3 regions of the Metabacillus indicus genome follow, and region 1 is predicted to be linked to each of the others. Evidence: riboswitches for the same ligand, from Rfam matches in the RefSeq annotation. Region 1 holds a riboswitch; each other region holds the start of a gene.
What was found. Region 1 has a riboswitch for S-adenosylmethionine ahead of ACK1LH_RS04815 (bifunctional homocysteine S-methyltransferase/methylenetetrahydrofolate reductase). Riboswitches for the same ligand answer to the same signal wherever they lie in the genome.
Positions count from the first base shown of each region.

Region 2: another riboswitch for S-adenosylmethionine. It lies ahead of mtnW (2,3-diketo-5-methylthiopentyl-1-phosphate enolase); the one in region 1 lies ahead of ACK1LH_RS04815 (bifunctional homocysteine S-methyltransferase/methylenetetrahydrofolate reductase).
Region 3: another riboswitch for S-adenosylmethionine. It lies ahead of ACK1LH_RS18135 (methionine ABC transporter ATP-binding protein); the one in region 1 lies ahead of ACK1LH_RS04815 (bifunctional homocysteine S-methyltransferase/methylenetetrahydrofolate reductase).

Region 1 is NZ_CP176757.1:963,428-966,698, reverse strand. Features, by position in the region: gene ACK1LH_RS04825 (S1 RNA-binding domain-containing protein) at 1-501, opposite strand, end outside; gene ACK1LH_RS04820 (YajQ family cyclic di-GMP-binding protein) at 601-1,092, shown strand; SAM riboswitch class I at 1,254-1,354, shown strand; gene ACK1LH_RS04815 (bifunctional homocysteine S-methyltransferase/methylenetetrahydrofolate reductase) at 1,440-3,271, shown strand, end outside.
Region 2 is NZ_CP176757.1:1,503,965-1,507,235, reverse strand. Features, by position in the region: gene ACK1LH_RS07485 (methylthioribulose 1-phosphate dehydratase) at 1-14, opposite strand, end outside; gene ACK1LH_RS07480 (2-hydroxy-3-keto-5-methylthiopentenyl-1-phosphate phosphatase) at 11-673, opposite strand; gene mtnW (2,3-diketo-5-methylthiopentyl-1-phosphate enolase) at 670-1,908, opposite strand; SAM riboswitch class I at 1,989-2,096, opposite strand; gene ACK1LH_RS07470 (pyridoxal phosphate-dependent aminotransferase) at 2,150-3,271, opposite strand, start outside.
Region 3 is NZ_CP176757.1:3,535,160-3,538,430, forward strand. Features, by position in the region: gene ACK1LH_RS18130 (methionine ABC transporter permease) at 1-132, opposite strand, end outside; gene ACK1LH_RS18135 (methionine ABC transporter ATP-binding protein) at 122-1,153, opposite strand; SAM riboswitch class I at 1,417-1,521, opposite strand; SAM riboswitch class I at 1,608-1,713, opposite strand; gene ACK1LH_RS18140 (DUF4395 domain-containing protein) at 1,779-2,201, opposite strand; SAM riboswitch class I at 2,350-2,456, shown strand; gene ACK1LH_RS18145 (alpha/beta hydrolase) at 2,528-3,271, shown strand, end outside.

The DNA of each region.
Region 1 (3,271 bases):
GAAAGTTCCTGCAATGATGATTCGGTAGACTCTTCCTGTAACGGCCTGATTGTTCCGGACTCCTTCAGCCGGGACGATGTTTTCCTGCATGACATCTTCCGTTGCAAGCTTTGTGAAAAATCTTCCGTTTTTCGTCACTTTCAGGGAACAGTAGAGTTTGTCGCCTTCTTTTGGCCATACACTGACGTAAGCCGGGAGAATATCGTTGTCGACAAGTGCATCTTTTGAAAGGCCAATGTCGACGAATGCCCCCATGTCTTCCCTGACACTGACTACTTCCACCCATCCGAACCGGTCTTCTGATATCGTCGGCTTTTTCATCGTTGCCGCTAGGCGGTCTTCATGGTCAACAATCAGATACACTTCAACCTCGTCCAATTCTTCAATCGGTTCAGTGATTTCCGTTTTGTGAAGCAGCACTCGGTCTTCTCCATCTGTTAAATAATATCCGTAATCTACTTTTTCATCTATTTTAAGCGTCATAAACGTTCCGGGATTCATTTGTTCGTTCCTTCCTTTGCAGCTGAACTGCCGTTAGTTGTTATATCATGTACATTCTACTATAATCTAAGGATAATACAAACTTTTGGGAGGATTCTTATGGCCAAGGACAGTTCGTTTGATATTGTGTCGAAGGTGGATATGCCTGAGGTAACAAATGCCATCACGATGACGATGAAAGAGATCGGCACACGCTATGATTTTAAAGGAAGCAAAAGCAGCATTACGCTTGAAAAAGAGGAGCTTGTTTTAGTTTCTGATGATGAGTTTAAAATGGATCAGCTGAAGGATGTGTTCATTTCAAAACTGATCAAGCGCAACGTGGCGACGCGCAATATTGATTACGGAAAAATTGAAGGCGCATCAGGCGGGACCATCCGCCAGCGTGCAAAGCTTGTCCAGGGTATTGATAAGGACAATGCGAAAAAGATTAACGCGATCATAAAAAATGCAGGACTTAAGGTGAAAACGCAGGTTCAGGATGATCAGGTCCGCGTTACCGGCAAAAGCAAAGACGACCTGCAGCAGGTGATTGCAGCTGTCCGCGGTGCGGATCTGCCGATCGATGTTCAATTCATTAATTTCAGATAAACGAGAGGACTCAGCAGTTTTTCCTGCTGGGTCTTTTTTTATCCGGACTGGGGCAAGAATTCCTCATCAATTCAGAAAACTTTTACTTTTCGCACTTGAATCTCCCGAAAAAAACATGTAAATTAGATATAATATCATTTAGCCAATTTCATATTTTTCGATTCTTATCTAGAGAAGCTGAGGGACTGGCCCGTCGAAGCTTCAGCAACCTGGCGCAATCCAAGGTGCTAATTCCAGCGATGCATCCATCGGACGATAAGAAGAAGCCGCGCATACTCAAAAGTCTTCTTCTTGGAAGGCTTTTTTCTTTTTTCCATTATCAGCTGTATTTTAGGAGGTTTATAGCTTTGGCACTTTTAACAGACTTGCAGACAAAAATTCTGATCGGGGACGGAGCAATGGGCACCTTGCTTTATTCCCACGGTGTGGACCGGTGTTTTGAAGAACTGAACCTGTCAAAACCGGATGACATCCTGAATGTTCATAAGGCGTATCTTGATGCCGGCGCTGATGTCATTCAGACAAATACGTACGGGGCCAATTATATCAAGCTGTCCAGATACGGGCTTGAAGATGAGGTGCGCGCCATTAACCGCACGGCTGTGCAAATTGCAAAGCAAGCTGCGGAAGGCACCTCAGCCTATGTCCTCGGCACAATCGGCGGTGTACGCGCTTTTAAAAAAGGAGCCTATTCGCTCGAGGATCTCCGCCGCAATTTCAGGGAGCAGCTCTATCTTCTGCTGAACGAAGAACCCGACGGCCTCCTGCTTGAAACGTATTATGATCTTGAAGAAATGAAGACCGTTCTCGAGATTGCAAGAAAAGAAACAGACTTGCCGATCATAACGAACATTTCCCTCCATGAAATCGGCGTTCTCCAGGACGGCACTCCTCTTTCTGACGGTCTGTCCCAGCTTGAGGAACTCGGGGCGAATGTTGTCGGGCTGAACTGCAGGCTTGGACCGTATCATATGCTCTCATCTCTGGAGGAAGTTCCTCTTCCAGAAAAGGCCTTCCTGTCCGTTTATCCAAACAGCAGCCTACCGACTATCGAGGAAGGCAGACTTGTTTACGGATCCGGTGAAAAATACTTCGCTGAAAGCGCACTTGCTTTTAGAAACCAGGGTGCGAGATTAATAGGAGGCTGCTGCGGAACGACTCCTGATCATATCAGGGCAATGGCTTCTGCTCTTAAAGGACTGCCTCCGGTGACTGAAAAGAAGGTGAAAGCAAGAAAAGAAGAAATCTCTATTGCCTCTGCTGCAGAGAGAAAGTATCCTCCGCTGCAGGATATTGTCAAAGAAAAACGCTCCATCATTGTAGAGCTTGACCCGCCTAAGAAGCTCGGGATTGATAAATTTTTGAAAGGAGCAAAGGCCCTGCAGGAGGCTGGAATCGATGCCTTAACACTTGCGGATAATTCCCTTGCTTCACCAAGAATCAGCAATGCCGCCATGGGATCCATTGTCCAGCAGACTCACGGGATTCGCTCACTGATTCATATCACCTGCAGAGACCGCAACTTAATCGGACTGCAGTCACATTTAATGGGGCTGCACACCCTTGGATTAACAGATGTTTTAGCCATAACAGGAGATCCGTCCAAAATCGGGGATTTCCCGGGGGCAACTTCTGTTTATGACCTTTCTTCCTTTGATTTGATCAGTCTGATTAAGCAATTTAATGACGGGCTTTCTTACTCAGGAAAACCGCTTGGCGAAAAGACGAACTTCTCTGTAGCCGCCGCCTTTAACCCAAATGTGAAGTATCTTGATAAAGCCGTTAAAAGGCTCGAGAAAAAAATCGCGTGCGGGGCTGATTATTTTATCTCCCAGCCGATCTATTCCGAAAAACAGCTGATTGATGTCTATGAAGAAACAAAACACTTAACTGTACCCGTCTATATCGGCATTATGCCGCTCACTAGCAGCCGGAATGCTGAATTTATTCATAATGAGATACCTGGCATCACCCTCTCTGACAGCATCCGCGAAAAAATGGCCAATGCCGGAGATGATAAGGAAAAATCGTATCAGGAGGGTCTGGCCATTGCCAAAAACCTGATTGATGCTGCGTTTGATCTGTTCTACGGCATTTACTTGATCACACCGTTTTTGAATTATGAACTGACAGTGGAACTAACGAATTATATCCATAAAAAAGAGTCTGAGGCCACCGA
Region 2 (3,271 bases), 540 kb from region 1:
TTATATAAGCTCATACTGCCGCCTCCTGCCTTTTCTTCAGCCCTTCAATCACGTCATAAAAAGTTGAAAATGCCTGATGCCGCAGCTGAAGAGTTTCACATTTTTCAAGAAGATAATCCCTGGCAAACACAAAATCTGCAAGCTTGGCCGCTTCAAGATCTGTCACCGAATCTCCGATTACAATGACCTCCTGATCAGAGGAAGCAAGCTTTCTGATGATGCTCGGCTTGCAGCATCCGCAGTCATTTGTGCATCTGTCATCACATGAATTCGGCCAGAGGATTTGAACAAATTCCCCGCTGAAATCTGATTCATTGCAGTAGACACGATCATATTCCACAAGCCCGTTTAACAGCGGATAGACGAAAAAATCAATTCCTCCGCTTACAATGTACAGATGTATTTCATGATCTTTTGCAAACTGAACAAAATCACTGAATCCGTCCCGGATCTGTGCGGTGAACAGCAAATGCTGAATCATATCAGCCTTGAGCTTTGAAGGGATCAGCTCAAACATCCTTCCGACGCCTTCACGGACTGAAATGCGCTGGCTTAAAACATCATCTTTTAAAGTGTTCCACTCAGAAGGAGCGAATCGTTTCATGAGCGCGATAATATTGTCATTGTTTGTAATGGTGCCGTCAAAATCACAGATAATAACCGGTTTGCTCATCGGCCCGCCTCCACCTGACCCCAAAGATCAAGCGCAAGCTGAAGGTCGCGTTCGCTTTTAGCTTTTTCAGATAATGAGATGCCTTCAAGTACAGCATCGATTGCAGAGCGGAAAGCTCTTCCGCCCGCCTGCGCACCGTTTGGATGCCCGTGTACGCCTCCGCCGGCATTAATGACGCTGTCGATGCCGAAATCCTGGATAAGAACAGGAACAAGGCCCGGATGAATTCCAGCTGATGGAACCGGAAACGTTTCTTTTATGCCGGAAGTCTCTTTGCACGCTGCACCGATGGACAGTGCCGCATCCCTTTCAAGTGCCACACTGCCGTATGGCGACGGGAAGAGGGAAAAGTCCGCACCGCATTGCCGCAGCAGCTTTCCAAGCAGCAGAGAGTGCGAAATCCCGTATAGGGCGGAAGAAGACAAGGCTCCGCTTACAGCAGGGTGCGCCATGATCGGGACATGAATCTCCCTGTCTTCTGCAAGCTCCTGCAAAACGTCAAGACCATAAGCGAAAACATTAAACAGCAGGGCGTCCGCCCCGAGGTCTGCAGCGCGTCTTGCCTTCTCTTTGAGGCTGAAGGTCTTTCCAGTTAAATTAACAGCATACATAGCTTTATGGCCGGTCTCCTCATACACGCTGCCAAGCACTTCTTTTCCTGCTGTAATTCTTTGCTCAAACGGAGTCAGAGGATTGTCAAACAGGATTTCGTCATCCTTTACAAGGTCAACGCCGCCAAGTACCTGATGCCTGAGCTGATCTTTTAAAAACGTGAGATCACGTCCAATGACTCCTTTGAAAATGCTCATGAGAAGAGGCCGGTTATAGACTCCAAGCTTTTCCCTGATCCCGCTTATGCCAAATGCAGGTCCCTGAAAGGAAGAAAGAAGATCTCCTGTAAACTCCAAATCAAGCAGTTTCACTTCGCCGTCAAGGGAAAGCTTTCCGAAAACCGTCGTAAGGACTGCAGGAAGGTCATGAGAGTAATTAAGACCAGGATAAAATATTTTTACAATTCCTTTTTTCACTTTTTTTCCGAGAAACTCCGAAATGCGTTCTTCAGCATCCGTTTCTTCAACTGATACAACTTGGCCCTTGTGCTGTTTCAGCTGCTGCTGTGTAAGCTCCGGAAGGTCCGTCCATGAGCCGACCGTAAGGCCTATGGCGATTCCTTCTGCTTTTTTTTGGATGCTGCTCTGATCATAGATGAGATAAGTTGCTGTAACGCCGCTCATGATTATGCCTGCCTTTCGAATTAGAAAATAAAAAAGGTCCCCTCCGCTGACGGAAGAGACCTTATCTGAAATGGGTAAGATCCTTATCTGCCAGCAATTGCTGCAAGATTTAGCACCGTGCTTAAACATCGTTTAAGTCGGTTGCCGGGCTTCATCGGGCCAGTCCCTCCACCTGCTCTTGATAAGAATTGTATATGTTCTGAATAACCTGAAATTAATTTGGATTATGACAGCTTTTCCCTCAGCTGTCAACTGACTGTGAAAAGAGATTTAAAGATTTTATTCTTTCAGCTGCTTCTCTCAATCTCTCTTCAGAGGTTAAAAGTCCCGCACGGACATACCCCTCACCGAACGTCCCGAATCCAATGCCCGGCGCCACGCAAACATGAGCGTGTTCCAGCAGATAGTCAGCGAATGATTCCGATGTGAATCCCCCGGGTACAGGCAGCCAAGCAAAGAATGATCCCGGAGGAGCCTCCACTTTCCAGCCGATGCCGTTCAGTGCGTCTATAAACGCCGCACGCCTGCTTTCATAGCGTGCGACAAGCTCGCTGACGCAATCCTGCGGGGCAAGAAGAGCAGCAGCTGCTGCTTCCTGTATTCCGCTGAACACACTGACAAACATGTGATCCTGGAAAAGATTAATCGACTCTATGACGCTTTTATTGCCGACTGCAAACCCGATCCTCCACCCTGCCATATTATACGTCTTAGACAGCGTATAAATTTCAATTCCAGTCTCTTTTGCTCCCTCGGATTCAAGAAAGCTGACCGGCTTTTTGCCGTCAAAGCCAATTGCTCCATAGGCAAAATCATGCACGACGCAAATGTCATTTTCTTCAGCAAACGCAACCGTGTCATCGAAAAAGCTCCGGCTTGCAACTGCCCCTGTAGGGTTGTTCGGATAGTTTAAAAACATGAGCTTAGCATCCGCCTTCGCTTTTTCAGAGAGCTTGGAATAGTCAGGCAAAAACTCATTTTCCTTCAAAAGAGGCATATATTCCATACGGGCCCTCGCAAGCTCTACGCCTGACCAATAATCGGGATAGCCCGGGTCGGGAACAAGAACCGTCTCACCGGGATTAAGGAGACACTGCGGAATTTCGACAAGACCTGCCTTTCCCCCAAATAGAATCGCCACTTCTGTGTCAGGATCCAGTGTAACGCCATATTCCCTTTGATAAAATTCTGTTATCGCCGTTTTTAAAAAACGCTGTCCTCTGAACGGGGAATATTTGTGATAGTCCGGTTTGCCTGCTGCTTCCTGCAGGGCTTTTACAATATGAGGCGGCGTCGGCTGATCCGGATTCCCCTGGCCAAGATTAATGACATCATGTCCGGCCTCAATACTTGTGTTAACTTT
Region 3 (3,271 bases), 1.6 Mb from region 1:
ATGTCCCTTTCGGGTGATGACCAGCAGCACGCCGAGCGGAAGGCCGATCAACGTGGAGAAAAGCAGGGAAAAACCGGTCATTGCGAGTGTTTCGACTAAAGCATCGATTATTTGCTGAGAATCAACTAGCATGTGCATTCACCTCTTTCACTGATACGTTCTCCTGGTTCATCACCAGAAGCGCTCTTTTTATTTCACTTTCCGTTCCCTGAAGTTCAACGATTAAATGTCCAAATGGAATCCCCTGAAGCTCCGTGATGTTGCCGAACAGCACGTTGATATGGAGGTCAAATCGTTTCGCAATCTGCGAAAGCAGCGGCTGACCTGAGGATTTTCCGACAAAATTAATTTTGAAAATCTGTCCCTGGCTGTTTTCTTCCTGAACAAGTTTCAGAACCGATTCAGGAATCGAATCATTCAGAACAGAGCTGACAAAGTTTGAAGCGGTTTTTGTTTTTGGATTTGAGAAGACCTCAAACACAGAACCTGATTCTATGATTTTTCCGCCTTCGATCACGGCTACTGTATCGCAAACCTCTCTTATGACTGACATTTCATGCGTGATCATGAGAATCGTAATGTTGTATTCCTCGTTGATTTTTTTCAAAAGCTTCAGAATCGAAGCTGTCGTCTGAGGATCAAGTGCCGAGGTAGCTTCATCGCACAGAAGAATGGATGGCTGGGTAGCAAGTGCCCTTGCAATTCCGACGCGCTGTTTCTGGCCGCCTGATAACTGATCAGGGTACTGATTCGCTTTGTCCTCAAGTCCTACAAACGAGAGCAGCTCAGCAACCCGCTCCTTAATAACTTTCGGCGAGGCCTTTGAGAGAAGCAGCGGCATCGCCACATTTGCATAGACTGTCTTTGAATTAAGCAGATTAAAGTGCTGAAACACCATGCCGATTTTCCGTTTGACTCCGCGCACATCCTTTTTGGAAAGCGCCGTTAAGTCGAGACCATCCACGATGATCTGCCCTGCAGTTGGACGCTCGAGCAGATTCACTGTGCGGATCAGGGTGCTTTTTCCGGCTCCGCTAAAACCGATGACTCCGCATATTTCCCCTTTTTTCACTTCCAAATCAATGCCGTCAAGAGCTTTCACTTCATTGCCGCCGCTCCCGTATACCTTTGTGACACCTTTAAATTCAATCATGTATGTAACCTCCCATTTATTTGCAAGAACAAAAGCGCAAGCGCCTTGGTCAGATCCGATAGGCAGATAAGAATCCGACGGAAAAGTCCAGGTTTGACTTTTTTGACGGATTTGTTCTGACAGAGGATCTAGGCGCTGGAGCTGGACGAGGATAACTTAGTTATGTTATCCACAGACTTTTACTCTTTATAATTTCATTAACAACAAAAAACCCTCTTCTATCCGACAAGAAGAGGGCATGGCATTACGAATCACCGGTTCTCTTCTCATCTCCCAGGCTATCGCCTGCTGGAATTGGCACAGTACTTTTTCGAAAGTCCGCTGCCGAAGCATCATGGGGCCAGTCCCTCCGCTTCTCTGGATAAGAAAATCATGATTTAGTTTTAAACAAAAATAAAAACCTCTCCCTGAAAGACAGGAAGAGGCTGGATCTGCAAAAAAAGACCGTTCGCTCTTCTCATCTCTCAGGCTGCACGCCTGCTGGAGTTGGCACAGTTCTCATAATGAGTCCGCTGCCGAGGTTTCAAAGGGCCATATCCCTCCACCTCTCGTGATAAGAAGCTATATTTTCGATGTGTCTTACTTTACTCCGGTATTTTCTGAAAGTCAACACTTTTTTAAAAAATCAGTTGGACTGTTTAGAAAGTCTGCGGTATTTATACTGCTGCCACTGAAAACGGATAAAGCAGCCGATGCAAAAACCGAGAATCGCGACAAATGCAGCAATGGCAACCATCGCAGTCGCCGCATAGGCTAGCGCCGTCCAGTCAAGCATGTATCCGGCAAACCCAAGGCTCAGGCAGATCACTGCTATCACCTGATTAAACTGCTGCTGATCAAAATCTTCCTGTATATAGGCTGAAGGCTCTTTTTTCAAAAAGGTGCCGGCAGCTTTCATAATCGGGTTTACTTTAAACAGCAGTCCCATAATTCCCGCCGTAAGAGGCACCAGTAAAAAAGCGCCCATGCCGCTGATCAAGAATGCTGCAGCGGATAGCACAATCACCCATTGATTAACTAATACTAAAGGTTTTGGAATGGTTTTCACACTAAAACCCACCTGTCTGATTGGAATATAAGTATTTTACTCCAGGGAACCAATTTTGTGAAGAGGATTGCTTCAGGAAGTGATTGACAGTTATCTCTTCATCATGATAAGATCGTTAAAACCAACTAAACCAATAAGAATTAAATATAATCTATCAAGAGTGAACGAGAGATCTGGCTCCATGACTTCACAGCAGCCGCCGCTTGCCGGAAAGGTGCTCCAACCAGCAAAGCACGATGCTTTGGCCGATAAAGACAAAACCCTCTCTTGTCAGCTGTAAGCAGGAGAGGGTTTTTTAGTTCAGAATTGATTGGGAGGAAATGATGATGACGAAGAAACATGTGCCTGTCCTTGCAGGAGCTGAAAGTTTTTTTCATAAAGGAAATGAGATCGGCATTCTTCTGTGCCACGGATTTGCCGGTACTCCCCAAAGTGTTGGCGAGCTCGGAAAACTGTTGGCCGCAAAGGGATATACCGTTTATGCCCCGCGCCTGAAAGGCCACGGAACCACTCCCCTAGACTTTGAAGACTGCTGCTTTACAGACTGGATTCAAAATATCGAAGAAGCTTATAAAAAGCTTAAAAAAGTGTGCCGCAGAATCTTTGTTGCAGGACAGTCCATGGGCGGAATTTTAGCGGCTCACCTTGCCTGCAGACACCAGGATATTGACGGCCTGATCACCATCAATGCTGCACTCAGTGTTCCGGGCTATGAGGTTTTTCAGCACGAGATCGAACCCCGTTTTATTCCAGAAGGAAAACCGGATATCAAAGCGGACGATATAGAAGAAATTACGTATGAAGCCGTTCCGATTAAAGCCGTACACAACCTGCTGACGCTCATTAAAACAACGAAGCCCGTGCTGTCTGAAGTAACCTGTCCGACCCTGATTTTCAAATCAGAAGAAGACCATGTTGTTCCGGCCTCAAGCTCAGATGTTCTTTTCCATGCCATCTCATCTCCTTTCAAACAGATGGTCAGCCTCACGAATTCCTATCATGTGGCCTCAATGGATTTTGATAAGGACGTCATTGCAGAAAAAACAGCCACCTATATTGAACTTTGCTGC